Regions from separate parts of the Streptomyces sp. NPDC093600 genome, predicted to be linked through region 2. Evidence: riboswitches for the same ligand, from Rfam matches in the RefSeq annotation. Region 2 holds a riboswitch; the other holds the start of a gene.
What was found. Region 2 has a riboswitch for glycine ahead of gcvP (aminomethyl-transferring glycine dehydrogenase). Riboswitches for the same ligand answer to the same signal wherever they lie in the genome.
Positions count from the first base shown of each region.

Region 1: it holds a riboswitch for glycine, as region 2 does, so the genes downstream of both, gcvT (glycine cleavage system aminomethyltransferase GcvT) here and gcvP (aminomethyl-transferring glycine dehydrogenase) in region 2, are expected to answer to the same signal.

Region 1 covers NZ_JBIWIU010000012.1:198,327-208,115, forward strand. Annotated here, with positions in the region: gene ACIRB4_RS26575 (enhanced serine sensitivity protein SseB) at 1-122, opposite strand, end outside; gene ACIRB4_RS26580 (AAA family ATPase) at 252-917, opposite strand; glycine riboswitch at 1,057-1,168, shown strand; gene gcvT (glycine cleavage system aminomethyltransferase GcvT) at 1,319-2,443, shown strand; gene gcvH (glycine cleavage system protein GcvH) at 2,544-2,924, shown strand; gene glyA (serine hydroxymethyltransferase) at 2,945-4,213, shown strand; gene ACIRB4_RS26600 (L-serine ammonia-lyase) at 4,373-5,743, shown strand; gene ACIRB4_RS26605 (DUF4332 domain-containing protein) at 5,787-8,363, opposite strand; gene ACIRB4_RS26610 (hypothetical protein) at 8,522-8,680, opposite strand; gene ACIRB4_RS26615 (hyaluronoglucosaminidase) at 8,707-9,621, opposite strand; gene ACIRB4_RS26620 (CopD family protein) at 9,770-9,789, opposite strand, start outside.
Region 2 covers NZ_JBIWIU010000017.1:94,444-104,232, reverse strand. Annotated here, with positions in the region: gene ACIRB4_RS29850 (DNA polymerase IV) at 1-533, shown strand, start outside; gene ACIRB4_RS29845 (PRC-barrel domain-containing protein) at 659-1,021, opposite strand; glycine riboswitch at 1,135-1,233, shown strand; gene gcvP (aminomethyl-transferring glycine dehydrogenase) at 1,412-4,297, shown strand; gene ACIRB4_RS29835 (DUF5999 family protein) at 4,405-4,611, opposite strand; gene ACIRB4_RS29830 (hypothetical protein) at 4,940-5,539, opposite strand; gene ACIRB4_RS29825 (glutamate-cysteine ligase family protein) at 6,022-7,521, shown strand; gene ACIRB4_RS29820 (CPBP family intramembrane glutamic endopeptidase) at 7,664-8,443, shown strand; gene ACIRB4_RS29815 (PhzF family phenazine biosynthesis protein) at 8,514-9,323, opposite strand; gene ACIRB4_RS29810 (PadR family transcriptional regulator) at 9,786-9,789, shown strand, end outside.

The sequences.
Region 1 (9,789 bases), on a different contig from region 2:
GGCAGCGGCACCCAGACGGGGCTGCGGCCGAGGACCTCGACGAGCCGGCCGCCCGCGGCGGGATTGCCGAGCGAGGCGGCCAGTACCTCTTCGAGCTCATTGCCCGGCCACGTAACGTCCACGGTCTGGTTTCCCCTTCTCACGCGTCTGGTCACGCGCCCTCGGGGCAGAACCCTAACGCCGCCCCGGCGCCGTCGTGGCCACAAGCGTACGGAGCGGGCCGGTCCGGGACGCCGCCGCTCCCCCGCCGGTCAGTGCGTGTCCCGGAAGGCGATCTTCCGGAGTGCGCCCGCGGCGTCCCGGTCGAGCAGGGTCGCCGAGGCGCAGCCGCGGGGCAGCCGGCCCGCCTCGACGGAGCGCAGCAGCCGGCCGACCGCCCGGCGGTGGCGGGCGAAGGCGTACCCGGACACCCCGCGGCCCCGCTCCCGCTGGCCCTCGCGGGCGGCGGCGGGGGTGACGTCGAGCAGGACCAGATGCAGGGAGCGGCCGCGGCGGCGGGCCTCGCGGGCGAGCCAGTTGCGCACCCAGGACTGGGTGCCGCAGTCGTGGACTATCACGCTCCGGCCGGCGCGCAGGGCGCGGCGCAGCCCGGCGTAGTGCGAGACGCGTACCAGCGGGCGGTAGACGGCGTACGGCAGGAAGCGGGGCATCCGCGCCTCCCAGCGCTCGCGGGCGTCCTGCGAGTCGATGCCGCGTCCGTCGGCGGCCTGGCGCAGCAGCGTCGACTTGCCGCTGCCGGGCAGCCCGGAGACGACCACCAGGTCGCCGGCGGCGAAGGCGAGCACGCTCGGGCCGCGCCCGTCCCGGTCGCGCAGGTCGCGGAGCAGGCGCGCGGCGGCGCGGCGGCGGGTCCTGGCCCGGGCGCGCTGGGCCGGTATGCCGGTGGCCGCGTAGGCGCCGGTTCGCTGGAACGTCATCGCTTCTCCCCCTGTCGGGTCCTGAAGACCCTTCCCCAAGAAGTGTAAAGAGACGGTAATGAGGCACAAGCGATTTGCCGATCAGGACCCGCGTGCAATGATGTGCGCGCCAAGCGCACACAACCACATACCGGCCGCTCGAATCCGCGCGGGAGAGTCCCGGACAGGCTGTAGCAGTGCTGTAGCAGTCCGGGCGCCGAAGGAGCAAGACCCTCCCTTGAATCTCTCAGGCCCCGTACCGCGCGGATGAGGCAGATCTGAAAAGCGGGCGCGTCGTCGCGCCCCACCCAAGGTGCAAGCCGAGGATGCTCTCGGTGAACCTCTCAGGTTCCATGACAGATGGGGAGGATCGTCCTCGTCCGTCATGATTTTTTTCGCCCTGGGATCCGGGAGCCACACCCATGAGCACTGCACCCCGCCTGACTGCCCTCGATGCCCTGCATCGCTCCCTGGGCGCGACCATGACCGACTTCGCGGGCTGGGACATGCCGCTGCGTTACGGCAGCGAGCGGGACGAGCACAACGCCGTCCGCACGAAGGCGGGTCTCTTCGACCTCTCCCACATGGGGGAGATCACCGTCGCCGGGCCGCAGGCCGTCGAGCTGCTCGACTTCGCGCTGGTCGGCAACATCTCCACGGTGGGCGTGGGCCGGGCCCGCTACACGATGATCTGCCAGGAGGACGGCGGCATCCTGGACGACCTGATCGTGTACCGGCTCCAGGAGCGCGAGTACATGATCGTCGCCAACGCCTCCAACGCGCAGATCGTCCTGGACGCGCTCACCGAGCGGGCGGCCGGCTTCGACGCCGACGTGCGTGACGACCGTGACGCCTACGCGCTGATCGCCGTCCAGGGCCCCGAGTCCCCCGGCATCCTGAAGTCGCTGACCGACGCCGACCTGGACGGGCTGAAGTACTACGCCGGTCTGCCCGGCACGGTCGCCGGGGTCCCCGCGCTGATCGCCCGTACCGGCTACACCGGCGAGGACGGCTTCGAGCTGTTCCTGAAGCCCGAGCACGCCGAGGGCGTCTGGAAGGCGCTGACGGAGGCCGGCGCCCCGGTCGGTCTGATCCCCTGCGGTCTGTCCTGCCGTGACACGCTCCGCCTGGAGGCGGGCATGCCGCTCTACGGGCACGAGCTGACCACCTCCCTGACGCCGTTCGACGCCGGTCTCGGCCGGGTGGTCAAGTTCGAGAAGACGACCAACGACGGCCGCTTCGTCGGCCGCGAGGCGCTGGAGAAGGCCGCCGAGCGCGCCGAGACCGCCCCGCCGCGCAAGCTCGTCGGCCTGGTCGCCGAGGGCCGCCGGGTCCCGCGCGCCGGGATGCCGGTCGTCGCGAACGGCGAGGTCGTCGGCGAGGTCACCTCCGGCGCCCCCTCCCCGACCCTCGGAAAGCCGATCGCCATGGCGTACGTGGACGCGGCGCACGCCGAGCCGGGCACGCCGGGTGTAGGTGTGGACATCCGCGGCACCCACGAGCCGTACGAGGTCGTGGCGCTGCCGTTCTACAAGCGCCGGAAGTGACGTTTCCCGGCGGGACCCGTCCCACCGCCCGTCTCACCTCTCGTCTCATCCCGCAAGACCCACGTTCATCAGCACTCCCCCGATCCAGGAGAATCAGGTCATGAGCAACCCCCAGCAGCTGCGCTACACCAAGGAGCACGAGTGGCTGTCGGACGCCGAGGACGGCGTCGCGACGGTCGGCATCACGGAGTTCGCGGCCAACGCGCTCGGTGACGTCGTCTACGCCCAGCTCCCCGAGGTCGGCGACACGGTCACCGCGGGCGAGACCTGCGGCGAGCTGGAGTCGACGAAGTCCGTCAGCGACCTGTACTCCCCCGTCACCGGCGAGGTCGTGGCGGCCAACCAGGACGTCGTGGACGACCCCTCCCTGGTGAACACCGCTCCGTTCGAGGGTGGCTGGCTGTTCAAGGTACGCGTCACGGGCGAGCCGGACGACCTGCTCTCCGCCGACGAGTACGCCGAGTTCTCCGCCGGGAACTGAGACCCCTTAGGGATCGATTCATGTCTGTGCTGAACACCCCTCTTCACGAGCTGGACCCGGACGTCGCCGCCGCTGTCGACGCCGAGCTCCACCGTCAGCAGTCCACCCTCGAGATGATCGCCTCGGAGAACTTCGCTCCGGTCGCGGTCATGGAGGCCCAGGGCTCCGTTCTCACCAACAAGTACGCCGAGGGCTACCCCGGCCGCCGCTACTACGGCGGCTGCGAGCACGTGGACGTCGCCGAGCAGATCGCGATCGACCGGGTCAAGGACCTCTTCGGCGCCGAGTACGCCAACGTCCAGCCCCACTCCGGCGCCTCCGCCAACCAGGCCGCGCTGTTCGCCCTGGCCCAGCCCGGCGACACCATCCTCGGTCTGGACCTGGCCCACGGCGGCCACCTCACCCACGGCATGCGCCTGAACTTCTCCGGCAAGCAGTTCAACGTGGTCGCCTACCACGTCGACGCCGCCGGTCTGGTCGACATGGCCGAGGTCGAGCGCCTCGCCAAGGAGCACCGCCCCAAGGTGATCATCGCGGGCTGGTCCGCCTACCCGCGCCAGCTGGACTTCGCCGCCTTCCGCCGTATCGCGGACGAGACCGGCGCCTACCTGTGGGTCGACATGGCCCACTTCGCCGGCCTGGTCGCGGCCGGGCTGCACCCCAACCCGGTCGAGTACGCGGACGTGGTGACCTCCACCACGCACAAGACGCTCGGCGGCCCGCGCGGCGGCATCATCCTGGCCAAGAAGGACTTCGCGAAGAAGCTGAACTCCTCGGTCTTCCCCGGCTTCCAGGGCGGCCCGCTGGAGCATGTGATCGCGGCCAAGGCGGTCTCCTTCAAGGTCGCGGCCTCGGAGGAGTTCAAGGAGCGCCAGCAGCGCACGGTCGAGGGTGCCCGCATCCTCGCCGAGCGCCTGGTCAAGGCCGATGTCACCGAGCACGGCGTGGCCATCCTCTCCGGCGGCACCGACGTCCACCTGGTCCTGGTCGACCTGCGCGACAGCGAGCTCGACGGGCAGCAGGCGGAGGACCGTCTCCACGAGGTCGGCATCACGGTCAACCGCAACGCCATCCCGAACGACCCGCGCCCGCCGATGGTCACCTCCGGCCTGCGGATCGGCACCCCGGCGCTCGCGACCCGCGGGTTCGGCACCGACGACTTCACCGAGGTCGCCGACATCATCGCCGAGGCCCTCAAGCCCGGCTTCGACGCCGACAAGGCCGAGGCGCTGAAGGCCCGGGTGACCGCGCTCGCGGAGAAGCACCCGCTGTACCCCGGCCTGAAGTAATTTCGTACGCTTTAGTTCCAGGTCTCGTTCGTACGAAAGCTCCGGGGCACCGCGCACAATGGAATGTGAGCGCGGTGCCCCAGCCCGTTTCCCCGCTCCGCTGCGTTCTGCACCACCCCGGCAGACAACGGCGTCTACCACCCCCACAAGGAGTTCCCCGTGGCCATCTCGGTCTTCGACCTGTTCTCGATCGGCATCGGCCCGTCCAGCTCCCACACGGTGGGTCCGATGCGTGCGGCGCGGATGTTCGCCCGCCGGCTGAAGAACGAGGGCCTGCTCGCCCACACCGCCTCGATACGGGCGGAGCTGTACGGCTCCCTCGGCGCCACCGGCCACGGCCACGGCACCCCGAAGGCCGTCCTGCTCGGCCTGGAGGGCAACTCTCCGCGCACGGTCGACGTCGAGAAGGCGGACGAGGAGTTCGAGCGGATCAAGTCGAGCGGCCGGATCAACCTGGTCGGGGCCCACGAGATCCCCTTCGACTTCGACGAGGACCTGATCCTGCACCGCCGCAAGGCGCTGCCGTACCACGCCAACGGCATGACGATCTTCGCGTACGACGCCGAGGGCGCCCTGGTCCTGGAGAAGACGTACTACTCGGTCGGCGGCGGCTTCGTCGTCGACGAGGACGCGGTCCAGGGCGAGAACCCGATCGTCCCGGACGACACGGTCCTGAAGTACCCCTTCCGTACCGGTGACGAGCTGCTGCGCCTGGCGAAGGACACGGGCCTGTCGATCTCCGCGATGATGATGGAGAACGAGAAGGCCTGGCGCACCGAGGAGGAGATCCGCGAGGGCCTCCTGGAGATCTGGCGGGTGATGCAGGCGTGCGTCGCGCGCGGCATGTCCCGCGAGGGCATCCTGCCCGGCGGTCTCAAGGTCCGCCGCCGCGCCGCGAACACGGCCCGCAAGCTGCGCTCCGAGGGCGACCCGGCGGCGCTCGCGATGGAGTGGATCACTCTCTACGCGATGGCCGTGAACGAGGAGAACGCCGCGGGCGGCCGGGTGGTCACCGCCCCGACGAACGGCGCGGCCGGCATCATCCCGGCGGTCCTGCACTACTACATGAACTTCGTGCCAGGCGCCGATGAGGACGGCGTGGTCCGCTTCCTCCTCGCGGCCGGCGCGGTCGGCATGCTCTTCAAGGAGAACGCCTCGATCTCGGGCGCCGAGGTCGGCTGCCAGGGCGAGGTCGGCTCGGCCTGCTCGATGGCGGCCGGCGCCCTCGCCGAGGTGCTCGGCGGCACCCCGGAGCAGGTGGAGAATGCCGCCGAGATCGGCATGGAGCACAACCTGGGCCTGACCTGCGACCCGGTCGGCGGCCTGGTCCAGATCCCGTGCATCGAGCGCAACGGCATGGCGGCGGTCAAGGCGGTCACGGCGGCGAAGATGGCGATGCGCGGCGACGGCAGCCACCTGGTCTCCCTCGACAAGGTCATCAAGACCATGAAGGAGACCGGCGCCGACATGTCGGTGAAGTACAAGGAGACCGCGCGGGGCGGTCTCGCGGTGAACATCATCGAGTGCTGAGGTGATAAGGCCATGACCGGCGCGTTGGCCGCCTTCCAGCCGGTCAGCGGCGGGCGGCGACTAGCCAGAACCATGGCATCCTCACACCGCGCGGACTCATCTGGTCCTGAGCAGCCTGGTCACGGATCTGTCTGATCAGTCGCTTCCAGTGTCCACGGGCCGCTTCGCGAAGAGCCGCCGGGGAGCCAGCGCCCACAGCGATGAGCAGGTGCAGCATGCGAGGGTCGCTCAGGTCCGGATGGATCCGAGCGAGCATCGCCACCTCGCGGAGCCGGTCGACCACCACGGGAGAGACCTTCAGGTAATCCGCCAGCCGGGCCTGCTGCGTGCTGCTCCCCGTCTTACGGAGGAGGTCTGAGGCGGAGATGATTCCGGCCTCCGTCAGCGGCTCCTTGTACGCGGCGAGCACCGTAAGGTCCAGGAAGTGCGCCGGCGGGGTCGTACCCACCAGGCGCCTGAACCGGTCGTCGGCCCGCAGGTCGCCGAAACAGGGATCGGTGGCCGCGGAGCTCTTGTCCTCGTCGGTGGCGACAGCGAACTCCAGGTCTTCGACCGCCTCCCGCAGCCGTAGCGCACGGTTCTGACCCAGGTCCGCCAGAAAACAATCCAGGCAGGCGTGGTCGTACGTCAGCCGCGGTGAGGGAGGAGCATGCTCGTGGGGGTGCAGCCATGCCGCGTCCGCTTGGGGGGCGCATCCGCACAGCGCCTCGACGCTGTGCATCAGGTTCTCGGCGAAGGGAAGCATCTGTTCGGACTGCCGAGTCAACTGTTCTCTCTTCCAAGGGAACGTACACAGACGGTTGAGCTCCGCCGCGGACCGCGCTGCTTCCCGCAGCGCGGTCACGTCGCTCTTGCCGCCGGCCACATAGCCGTTGAGCCATTGAGTGGCGCTGCTGTACATGACCCGGATCCGCAGCGGAGCCCAACCCTCGGCCGCGTCTCCCTTCTCCGCTAGGCCTGAAGTGACGTACTGCTGATCGATCGACTTCGCGAACGCGGCGTGGTCCGTCTCTTCCGGGGGAATGCGCTCATAGGCCGCCCACATGTACTCGAAGCGCGCCAGCAGGTACTCAGGGTCTTGATCCATGGCTCTGCTCAGCAGCTTCACGCGTTCCGCACGCTGATCCTCGACCTCGTCGATGAGTGACTTGCTCCGGGCGATGACCTGCAGCGCGACGCTCTTCCAGTGCCGGGCCCCACACAGATCGTCCTGGAGCTCCAAATGCGCCTCGCTGAGCCGCAGCAGGATGAAGGCGGCGGCCCCGGTGAGCATCTGGGCACAGGCACGATCCCGAGCGGCCGGGCTTTGGGCCTCCTCCGACCCGGTGGGGATCGCCGCGAGGCCGAGATCGGGTCTGCTGAAGACCACACTCTGGACGTGGCGGCCGTTGCGGGACAGGCTGATGGCGACGCGGTCGTCGTCCACGAGCGTGACCCGTGCCCTCCAAGTGAGGTCCGGTCTGAGCGTGAAGAAGAGACGAGACAGCGCACCCGCGATCTTCCCGGCGGGCAACGCGCTCAGTTCCTCGCTGGTGATCTTGCTGAGCGGCGTGGTGGTCAGCGCCGAGGTGGCACGGTCGAGCGCCTTCGGCGACTCGGTGCCGAGTCCCTTCATCCGGGCGAGCAGGTAATCGGTGGCGGCCGCGCTCACCGCGCCGTCGGCCTTCTGCACCTCGACCTGAAGTCGCAGGTTCTGCCCCAACGCGGCCCCCGTCAGCAGGACGCCGACGAACGCGAGGACGATGTAGGCCACCATGAGGCGTGTCTCATGGCCCAGGGGGACCGTGAGCAGGGCGCAAGCCGTAACGGCTGCGGCGACGAGGCAGATCAGCAGGCCCAACCAGTGCTTCCAGTCGTGCGGGGGCTTGCGGATCGTCGTCCCCAGGACCAGCACGACAGCGCCCAGCGCGATCGCCACACTCACGGCGCCCGCGCATCCGATCAATGGCCCTCCGGGGGTGAACGGCTCGAACATCGCGAAGAGCGGAAGCATCACCCCCGCGCCAAAGATCAGGGAGGAGCCGACGCCACCCACGATCCATTTCAGAGGAGTCGGCCACGCGACCGCGTTGACCCTCACGAAGACGCGCGAGGCCATGCCGGCGAGCGCGTACAGGACGGCCAGTGCGACGGCGCTGAACAGCACCAGCCGGCCGAGCAGCTTCACCCAGTCTTCGTAGAAGCGATCCCAGTTGCTCGATGCGGTGGGGTGCGGACGTTCCTTGAGCCTGGCCACCTGCGCGATACCCGCCGCGGCCTCGGCGTTGCCCCGGTCCTTCCTCAATCCGACCTTGAACGCGGTCCTTGCCCTGTCGAGGTCTCCGGTACGGATCAGTCTCTGCCCCTCGGTGACCCACACCGCTGCCAGCTGGCGTTGCACTGCGACGCTCTTCAGGCCGTCGACGGCACAGTTCTCCTCCCCGTCACTTGCCTCCACCGAGGTGTAGAGCTCCTTCGCCCGCTCAAGTGACCCGGCGTACAGATGCCCCTTCGCCGTGGCGCAGATAGCCTCTGCCTGAGCATCGAACTTCGCCGCTGGGGACACCGCCCCTGCCGGTGGGACAACCGCCAGGGCAATGAGCGAAGCAGCTGCGGTAGCCCGCGCGACACGTTTCCACACGCTCAGCACCTCGCAGAGATCCGGACGACGCAGCCCCCGACTCAGCCGAGCCTAGGACGTCGTTCGGCGCCCCACACCCGTACGCCGTTCCCGACAGGGCCACACGGAGTATGGGGAGAGCGTGCGTGCCAGGTGCGCGTTCGTCGCTTTCGGTGGGGTCAGGGGCCCTCCGTGGCGGGTGGCTCGGTGGCGAGGGCGAGCCGCTGCCTGAGAGCCGCGTTCTCGGCCTCGAGGTGCGCGATGCGTTTGCGGGCGAAGTACAGCTCCATCACCGCGTCCTGGAATTCGGACACGAGCTGCTCGGGAGTGAGTTCCATGGGTGCCTCGAAGAGTCGCGTGCGGATCAGGCCGGGGCGATGACGGTGACGGTGCCGGCCGAGCCGCGCCACTTGAGCGCGCCGCCCTCGGCGAACAGGACGCCGCCGTTCGACGGCTTGGTGGTGGGCGGGGTGGTGGCGTTGCGGATGCCGACGACCCCGTCGCCGCCGCCGAACGATTCGGCACCGGCGACTCCGAACTGGGCGTTGTGCGCGGCGAGCGTCCCGCTGTTGAGGACCCGCACCTTGGCTGTGCCCGCCCGGTCGCGGAGCTCCACCAGACGGCTGTCGGGGTCCGTGTTGGCCTGCATCAGCAGACCGATCAGGGAGTCGCGCTGGGCGATCTCCACGCGGCCGCGGGGCGTGGCGCCGATCGGGACACCGATGCCCACCGCTCCTGAGCCCTTCACCACGAAGTCGTCCACGGCGTTGTTCCGCAGGGTGATGAGGTTGCCCTTGGTGGCCCCGGTGGTGTGGGTGACGAGAATGCCCTGGGCGGCGGTCCCGCCCGCCTTGTCCTCTTCGGCCCCGGTCGTCTCCAGGTAGATGGAGACCGCGGCTGCGCCCCCGTCCGAGGCGTCCCGGTAGCCGCGGTGCAGGATCTTGAGCGTGCCCCGGGCCTTCTCCGTGCCGGACAGGTACATCGCCGAATCGTCCGGGTTCTTGGAGTCGATGTTCAGAGCGACGCCGTTCCCGGCCACACCGTCCTGCAGCACGGTCAGCGCGTGCAGCTTCCAGGTCGTCGCCGTGGACGTCGTCCGGAAGGTCGACGTGGTGCCTGCCTCGGTCATGAAGTTGCGGGCCTTCACCTCGCCCGCGAAGACCACGTCCTCCTCCGCCTGGCTCCCCGTCTCGGCCGCCGACGCGGTTCCGGATCCCGCCGCCACCGTCACGGCCCCCGCCGTGAACGCCCCCAGGAACAGCCTTCGCGTGCTTGTCACGACGCCCCTCATCCCCACCCATGTGTTCGACAGAATGCACGGGCACGGTACGCGGTCGAGGGCGGCCCGCACCAGGGCCGTCGGGCAGGTCGGGCCGGCGGGGCTCCGTACCGCCGTTCGGGTGACCGGGGCGTGGTCGCCCGCCGGGTCACGCGGGGCTGAGCCAGT
Region 2 (9,789 bases):
GGCTGCGGGGCTCGGGGCACTCGGGACGGACGATCGTGCTCAAGGTGCGGCGGTACGACTTCTCGACCTTGACGCGGTCGGAGACGTTGCGCGGGCCCACGGACGATCCGGTGGTGGTGCGGGAGGCGGCGGGCCGGCTGCTCGAGGGGGTGGACACGACGGGCGGGGTGCGGCTGCTGGGCGTGGGGGTCAGCGGGCTGGCGGACTACACGCAGGAGGACCTGTTCGCGCAGGCGGAGGCGGCGGAGCCGCCGTCGGAGGACGAGCCGGGGGAGGCGTCCGTGGCGCCGGAGGCGGTCGAGCCGGAGGCGCCGGCCGAGCGGCGCTGGGCGCCCGGGCACGACGTACGGCACGCGGTGTACGGCGCCGGGTGGGTGCAGGGAAGCGGGGTCGGGCGGGTCACCGTGCGCTTCGAGGAGCCGGGGTCGGGGCCGGGCCGGGTGCGGACCTTCCCCGTCGACGACCCGGACCTGGAGCCGGCGGACCCGCTGCCGCTGGTGGGGGGCGGGGCGGGGACGGCGGCGGTCGCCTAGGAGCCGGCCTGCCGCACACGGGTGTGCCGACAGGGAGGGTTGCTCCCGCGGGCAAGCGGTCGCCCCGGAAGGCCGCGACGCGCGGCCCCCGGGGCGAACGGGGCTGGAGATGCCGGAGGGGCCGGTCAGGCCTCCTCCTGGCCCGCCAGGTGGCCGAAGTCGTGGTCCGGCACCGGCGGCAGGGCGATGTTGTAGTGGCGGTAGAGCTGGAGCTCCTGCTCCGGGGAGAGATGGCGGCCCACGCCGAAGTCGGGGGCGTCCTTGATCAGAGCCCGCTCGTACGGGACGTGGAGGCCGTCCTCGACCAGTTCGCTGGGCTCCAGAGGGACGAAGGCGTCCCGGCTGAACAGGCCCGTGCGGACCGCGGCCCACTCCGGCACGCCCGTCGCGTCGTCGAGGTACACCTCGTCCACGGTGCCGATCTTGTTGCCGTCGCGGTCGAACGCCTTGCGGCCGATCAGGCTGCGCGGATCGATGTCGGTCTGCACGGTCCCTCCAACTGTCGCGACTGGTCTTCAAAGACTACGAAAGTGCACATCTGGGATGTCGGCCACTTGAGCGATGGGAGCGGGAACCGCGCTGGTAGGCTGGCTGTGGCTGTCGACCCCGTGCGGGAGAGTCCTCCGGAGAGAAATTCCGGAGGCGCCGAAGGAGCAAATCCTCCCCGGAATCTCTCAGGCCCCTGTACCGCACGGACGAGGTCACTCTGGAAAGCAGGGCGGGCGTCCGACGGCATCCGCTCTCACCGACGGTGAAAGCCGGCGTGCCCTTCGGCGTGCCGGTGAAACTCTCAGGTTGAGATGACAGAGGGGGAGGCCGTCCGGGCACCCGCGCCGTGGTGCCCCTCGCAGGTCGTGACGACCAGGAGGCCTCCGTACATGACCGCCCACCGCATTCCGCTCTCCGAGCTCGAGCAGGGCATCCCGTTCGAACAGCGGCACATCGGGCCCGACGCCGAAGCCCGGGCCAAGATGCTCGCGCAGGTCGGCTACGGCTCCCTCGACGAGCTCACGGCCGCCGCCGTGCCGGACGTGATCAAGAGCGCCGAGGCGCTCGGCCTTCCCGCCGCCCGCACCGAGGCCGAGGTCCTCGCCGAGCTGCGCGGGCTCGCCGACCGCAACCAGGTCCTCGCCCCGATGATCGGCCTGGGCTACTACGGCACCTTCACCCCGCCGGTGATTCTCCGGAACGTCATGGAGAACCCCGCCTGGTACACCGCGTACACGCCCTACCAGCCGGAGATCTCGCAGGGCCGTCTGGAGGCGTTGCTCAACTTCCAGACCATGGTCGCCGACCTCACCGGTCTGCCCACCTCCGGCGCCTCGCTGCTCGACGAGGGCACCGCGGCCGCCGAGGCCATGGCCCTGTCCCGGCGCGTCGGCAAGGTCAAGAACGGCGTCTTCCTCGTGGACGCCGACGCCCTGCCCCAGACCATCGCCGTCATCGAGACCCGGGCCGAGCCGACCGGCGTCGAGGTCGTCGTCGCCGATCTGAGCGAGGGAATCCCCGCCGACATCGCCGAGCGCGGTGTCTTCGGTGTGCTGATCCAGTACCCGGGGGCCTCCGGCGCCGTCCGGGACATCAAGCCGGTCATCGACGCCGCCCACGAGCTCGGCGCGATCGTCACCGTCGCCGCCGACCTGCTGGCGCTCACGCTGCTCACCTCGCCCGGCGAGCTGGGCGCGGACATCGCCGTCGGCACGACCCAGCGCTTCGGCGTCCCGATGGGCTTCGGCGGGCCCCACGCCGGCTACATGGCCGTCCAGGACAAGCACGCCCGCTCCCTTCCCGGCCGCCTCGTCGGCGTCTCCGTCGACGCCGACGGCAACCGCGCCTACCGCCTGGCCCTGCAGACCCGCGAGCAGCACATCCGCCGCGAGAAGGCCACCAGCAACATCTGCACCGCGCAGGTGCTGCTCGCCGTGATGGCCGGCATGTACGCCGTCTACCACGGTCCCGACGGTCTGAAGCAGATCGCCCAGCGCGTCCACCGGTACGCCACGGTCCTCGCCGAGGGCCTCAGGGCCGGTGGCGTCGAGATCGTGCACGGCTCGTACTTCGACACCCTCACCGTCCGCGTGCCCGGCAAGGCCGCCGAGGCCGTCGCCGCCGCCCGTGAGGCCGGCGTCAACCTGTACCTCGTCGACGCCGACCACGTGTCGATCTCCTGCGACGAGACCACCGGCCGCGCCCAGCTCGCCGCCGTGTGGGGCGCCTTCGGTGTCGACGCCGACATCGAGGCCCTGGACGCCGCCGCCGAGGAGACGCTGCCCGACGGGCTCCTGCGCACCGACGCGTACCTGACCCACCCGGTCTTCCACGCGCACCGCTCCGAGACGTCGATGCTGCGCTACCTGCGCAGGCTCGCCGACCGCGACTACGCCCTCGACCGCGGCATGATCCCGCTCGGCTCCTGCACCATGAAGCTGAACGCGACCACCGAGATGGAGCCGGTGACCTGGCCCGAGTTCGGCCAGATCCACCCCTTCGCCCCCGTCGAGCAGGCGCAGGGCTACCTCACGCTCATCACCGAGCTGGAGGAGCGCCTCGCCGAGGTCACCGGCTACGACAAGGTGTCGATCCAGCCCAACGCCGGATCGCAGGGCGAGCTGGCCGGTCTGCTGGCCGTCCGCGCCTACCACCGCGCCAACGGCGACCTGCAGCGCACGGTCTGCCTCATCCCGTCCTCCGCGCACGGCACCAACGCCGCCAGCGCGGTGATGGCCGGCATGAAGGTCGTCGTCGTCAAGACCGCCGACGACGGCGAGGTGGACGTCGAGGACCTGCGCGCCAAGATCGAGCAGTACCGCGACGAGCTGTCCGTGCTGATGATCACCTACCCCTCCACGCACGGTGTCTTCGAGGAGCACGTCGCCGACATCTGCGCCCAGGTGCACGATGCCGGCGGCCAGGTGTACGTCGACGGCGCCAACCTCAACGCGCTGGTGGGACTCGCCAAGCCCGGCAAGTTCGGCGGCGACGTCTCGCACCTGAACCTGCACAAGACCTTCTGCATCCCGCACGGCGGTGGCGGGCCGGGCGTCGGGCCGGTCGGGGTGCGCGCGCACCTCGCTCCGTACCTGCCGAACCACCCGCTGCAGCCCACCGCGGGCCCCGAGACGGGCGTCGGCCCGATCTCGGCCGCCCCGTGGGGCTCGGCCGGCATCCTGCCGATCTCGTGGTCGTACGTGCGGCTGATGGGTGGCGAGGGCCTCAAGCGGGCCACGCAGGTCGCCGTCCTCGCCGCGAACTACATCGCCAAGCGCCTGGAGCCGCACTACCCGGTGCTCTACACGGGTCCGGCCGGTCTGGTCGCCCACGAGTGCATCGTCGACCTGCGCGCGCTGTCCAAGTCGACCGGTGTCAGCGTCGACGACATCGCCAAGCGCCTGATCGACTACGGCTTCCACGCGCCGACGATGTCGTTCCCGGTGGCCGGCACGCTGATGATCGAGCCGACCGAGTCCGAGGACCTGACCGAGCTCGACCGCTTCTGCGACACGATGATCGCGATCCGCGGCGAGATCGAGAAGGTCGCCTCGGGCGAGTGGCCCGCCGACGACAACCCGCTCCACAACGCGCCGCACACCGCGGCCGCGCTGGGCGGCGAGTGGAACCACCCGTACACCCGTGACGAGGCGGTCTTCCCGGCCGGTGTCTCGGCCGCGGACAAGTACTGGCCGCCGGTCCGCCGCATCGACGGGGCGTTCGGCGACCGCAACCTGGTCTGCTCCTGCCCGCCGCTGGACGAGTACGACAACTGATCAGGGACCGAGCATGAGTCAGGGCCGGTTCGGAGGTCTCCTCCGGGCCGGCCCTTGTCGTGTTCTCGGTCCCTCGTACGGGTCCTGGTGCCTGAACCGCCTCGTCGTCAGGCGGCGGTCGTCACCTGCCCCACCCTCAGCGGGCGGTGCGGGGCGATGATCTGCCCGTCCGGCAGCAGTTCACCGGTGTCCTCGAAGAGCAGGACCCCGTTGCACAGCAGGCTCCAGCCCTGCTCCGGGTGGTGCGCCATGAGGCGGGCCGCCTCCCGGTCGGCGGAGTCGGCGGTGGGACAGGCTGGCTGGTGCTGGCACATGGGTGGGTTCTTTCGCTGCGTCGTGATGAGTGTCGTCCTGCGGCTCGATGCGGTGCTCATGGCCGCCCCCCGTTGTCGGTTCGGTTGGTCCAGTGTTCCCCTACGGACGTCGATCCGCAGGGATTTCGCGGCAGCTCTTCCTACTGCATGAAGACGTATCACTCTCGCGGGCGGTTCAGCTCAACTGGGCGGTCACTTCGGGTGGTTCGGAGTAGCACCAAAGGGCTAGTCCGTACGGGGGGAGTCGTTCGACGAAGGTGTTCGACCTGGTCCGGACGGAATTCCGCCCCGCGACCGGGCCGGCCGCGGGGCGGGGAGGGGGGACGGATCAGGCCGGCGCCGGCGTGCCGAACAGCGGCGGCGGCGCCAGGCGCAGGGTGAGGACGGGCAGCAGGTCGGCGACCCGGTGCGGGCGATGGGCGGCGATTCCCGGCGGCGCGGGGGCGAGCGGGACCAGCAGGTCGGTGGGTGCGGGCGGGCCCGAGGCGCCGTCGGCCTCGGTGTCGCCGTGCAGCCAGAGCGTCAGCATGTACAGCTCCGGTATGGACAGCAGCCGGGGCTGGTACGGCGTGGGCAGGGCGTCGGCCTGGAGCAGCGCGCGTTCCGTGGCGGTGACGTACGGCCCTTCGAAGAAATGCGAGAACGACCAGCCGTCGGGGGTGAGCATGGTGTCCGCGGCGGCGACGGCCCTGTCGGTGCCCCGGATGAGGAAGCGCCAGCCGGCGAGCCGGGTGCGCGGAGCCTGTCCCGGGGGGACGACCTGGTCCCGTACGTCGAGGACGTGTACGGGCAGCGGGAGTTCGGGGCTCAGCGGGCCCTGGGCGGTTCGGAGGGCGGGCGTTCGCGCCTCGCGGACGGCGGTGGGGGAACCGAGGGCCGCGAGGACACTGCGCAGGGCCGGCGCAGGGGCCGGTGAGGGTCGGAGCATGGTGGGTCGCCTCTCGCTCAGGAGACACGGTGACGCGTGGGCAGGTACGACGGCGCTGTCAGCTGCCGGGCCGGAAGGGGGGCCAGGAGGCCATGGCCGGGCGCCAACACTCTGCCTCGTTCGCGGAGTTTATACGAGAGGTGTTCACACAGTGTTTCCGCTAGCGCTCGCCGATATTACAAGCAAGGTCCTATCCGGTCCTTTTCGTGCGGCGATTCGGCGGCTTCCCGGTGGGTTCCTAGGCGCCGGCCTGCGGCGTTGTTCCCGCTGCGGACGGCCGGATATCGATCCCATGGTTCCGACAATTATGTCGATGGAATATGTCTCTGATCGGTGCCTCGGGGATGTGCCGGACGGGAATCTCTTCAGCCTATCGGTCCACGGGGTTGTCGCGCAGGCGTTATGGATCAGTAGGCTGGGGCATCATCGTCCGTGACACTCGCGGCCGTCGCCGCGGCCGCCCATGCTGGAGGGACGCTTCGATGGGGGAGAAGGTCGAGACAGACGGGTTCGGCCTGTCTGACCGGCAGCGATATCGCAGGAAGCTCCAGCAGTGCCTCGCGGGGCTCGCGAGGCTTCTGGCGGAGAAGAGGTTCGACCGGCCGCGGAATCTCATGGGTCTGGAGATCGAACTCAATCTCGCCGGGCGCGACGGTATGCCCAGGATGGTCAATCAGCCGGTGCTGGAGCGGATCGCGAGCCCGGATTTCCAGACGGAACTGGGAATGTTCAATCTCGAAGTGAACATCGCCCCGCACCGTCTCGACGGACGGGTATTCGACCGCCTCGGGGAGGAGCTCACCACCAGTCTAGGATATGCCGACCGCAAAGCCCGTGAAGTCGACGCGAGCGTGGTCATGATCGGAATTCTGCCCACGCTCACCCAGGACGACCTCGTCTCCGAGAACCTCTCCTCGGTCGACCGCTACACCCTCCTCAACGACCAGATCGTCGCCGCCAGGGGCGAGGACTTCACCCTCGACATCCACGGCGTGGAGCGGCTGACGTGCACCGCCACGTCGATCGTGCCGGAGGCGGCCTGCACCTCCGTACAGCTGCACCTCCAGGTCACCCCGCAGCGTTTCGCCGCCGTCTGGAACGCGGCGCAGGCCGTGGCCGCGGTCCAGATCGCGGTGGGAGCCAACTCGCCGTTCCTCTTCGGGCGCGAGCTGTGGCGCGAGTCCCGGCCGCCGCTCTTCCAGCAGGCCACGGACACGAGGCCGCCGGAGCTCCAGGCGCAGGGGGTGCGCCCGAGGACCTGGTTCGGGGAGCGGTGGGTGGATTCCGCGTACGACCTCTTCGAGGAGAACCTGCGCTACTTCCCCCCGCTGCTGCCGATCTGCGACGAGGAGGACCCGCTGCTCGTCCTCGACCGGGGCGGGGTGCCGCGGCTGCGCGAGCTCGTGCTGCACAACGGCACCGTCTACCGCTGGAACCGCCCGGTGTACGGCTGGGTGGACGGGGTCCCGCATCTGCGGGTGGAGAACCGCGTCCTGCCGGCCGGGCCGACCGTCACCGACGTCGTCGCCAACGCGGCCTTCTACTACGGCCTGGTGCGGGCGCTGGCCGAGGAGGCCCGGCCGGTGTGGAAGCGGCTGCCGTTCGAGGACGCGGCCGTGAACTTCGAGACCGCGTGCCGCCACGGGATCGACGCGGAGCTGCGCTGGCCGCGGCCCGGCCGGTCGGGCGGGGTGGCGGCGATTCCGGCGGTACGGCTGGTCCTGGACGAGCTGCTGCCGCTGGCCGCGGCAGGCCTCGACGCCTGGCGCGTCGAGCCGGCGGACCGCGACTTCTACCTCGGCGTGATCGAGGAGCGCTGCCGCGGGCGGATCAACGGGGCGTCATGGCAGGCCGACACCTTCCACCGGGCGCTCGACTCCGGCCTCGACCGGGAGGCGGCGCTCGCGGCCACGACCGTGCGTTACGCCGAGCTGATGCGGGCGGGGGAGCCGGTCCACACCTGGCCGGTGGGGATCCCGTAAGGGCCGGGCCCCGCGCGCGGCGGGGCGGCCGACGGTCGGCAGAAGCGGGGGAATGGCGTCCGGCCAGGAGCGTCACGCATGATCTCCGTACCCGGGAAGCGATGGGGAAGTGGAGACAGGTGTGGTGTCGGAGCAACGAGTGGTGGCCGGTTCTCTTCCCCCTGAGGAGCCCTCGCGCAGGATCCTGCGGTCCGAGACGGTGGTCGTGCTCGCGCTCTCGCTCGGAGCGAGCGGGGTCTCGGCCCTCATCAGCTTCATCGGGTCGCTGACCAAGCCGGGAGGGCTGAAGGACCAGGCGGCGACGCTCAACGGCTCGTACGCTCCGGGGCGCCCCTGGCTCGACCTCGCCTGGCAGCTCTTCGGCATCGCCTCGGCGCTCGTGCCGGTCCTCCTCGTCGCACATCTGCTGCTGCGCGAGGGCTCCGGGCTGCGGGCGATCGGCTTCGACCGGACGAGGCCGTGGCCGGATCTCGGGCGGGGCGCGCTGGTGGCGGCAGGGATCGGGAGCGCCGGGCTCGCCTTCTACCTGATCGCGCGAGCGTCGGGGTTCAACCTGACGGTGGTGCCCGAGGCGCTGCCCGAGGTGTGGTGGAAGTACCCGGTACTGATCCTCTCGGCGGTGCAGAACTCCGTCCTGGAGGAGGTCATCGTCGTCGGCTATCTGCTGCGCCGGCTCGACCAGTTGGGATGGTCGCCGGCAGCCGCCCTGGCGGCGAGCTCGGTGCTGCGCGGCTCGTACCACCTCTACCAGGGCGTCGGTGGCTTCGTCGGGAACATGGTGATGGGCGTCGTCTTCGTCTGGCTCTACCGGCGCTGGGGCCGGGTCGGACCGCTCGTCGTGGCCCACGCGCTGCTCGACATCGTGGCCTTCGTGGGATACGGCCTGCTGGCCGGGAAGGTCGACTGGCTGCCCACCCCGTAGGGGGTACGGAACCTAGGGTGCGGGAAGGGGCGTACGGCGGTGGCCGTGCGCCCCTTCGGGGTGTACGGGGTCAGGCGCGCAGCTCGCCTTCGATGACCGTCACGGCGTGGCCGGTCAGAAGGGTGCGGTCGCCGCGCAGCCGGGTGCGGACGAGGCCGGTGCGGGCGCCGCCCTGGAATCCGGTCAGCTCGTCGCGGCCGAAGCGGGCGGACCAGTAGGGGGCGAGCGCCGTGTGGGCGCTGCCGGTGACGGGGTCCTCGTCGATGCCGACGCCGGGGAAGAAGCCGCGGGAGACGAAGTCGTAGCCGCGCTCGGGCCGCTGGGCGGCGGCGGTCACGATGACACCCCGGTCGGAGAGGTGGGCGAGAGCCGCGAAGTCGGGCCTGACCGAGCGCACGGTCTCCTCGTCGCGCAGCTCCACGACCAGATCACCGATGTGGGCGGCGGTGTCGTGGACGGAGACCACCTCGACGCCCAGTGCCTTCTCCAGGCCGTCCGGGACCGGCACGGGCGTCACCGGCGAGGTCGGGAAGTCCATCGTGATGGTGCCGTCCTCCTCGGCCGTGGCGCTGAGGACGCCGCACCGGGCCGCGAACCGGACGGTGCCGGTCGCCGCGCCGGTCGTGTGCAGGACGTGCGCGGTGGCGAGCGTGGCGTGACCGCACATGTCGACCTCGGTGGTCGGGGTGAACCAGCGCAGCGCCCAGTCGGCCTCGCCGCCCGCCGGGAGGGGGTGGGCGAAGGCGGTCTCGGAGAGGTTGACCTCCGCGGCCACCTTCTGGAGCCAGTGGTCGTCCGGGAAGGAGTCGAGCAGCAGGACCCCCGCCGGATTGCCGGAGAAGGGTCGGTCGGTGAAGGCGTCGACGATTCGAATCCGCATGCCCCGGAACGTACCGCCGGTGCGAAGCGGCGGGCCAAGGCCAATCGCGGGTGAGTGGACCGGTTGAGCCGTGAGGTGGGACGGAATCCGGCGTGGCTCGCGAACGCGGCCGGCAGTCGCGGACGGCCCGCACTCTCCTTCGGGTGAGTGCGGGCCGTCGCTGCGCCGGCGTGGGTCAGGTCAGCAGCTGGAAGCGGAGCTGATGCGGATCTTGTCGACCACCCAGGAGTTGAACGTGGTGGTGCTGTTGGGCGGGGCGCAGTACGTCCTGCCGTTGGTGAAGCGCGCGTACACCACGTCGTCGCGGCGGGTGTCACCAAATAGTCACCGTTCAGTGGCACCGGAGTTCCGTGGCACCGGACAGCGGCGCGGCCCGGGACCGCTTGGCAAACGAATAGTTCCGATATATCGTTGACGCATCGCGACAGTGCAACGATGTAACCCGACGGAAGGAGCGTTGCGATGC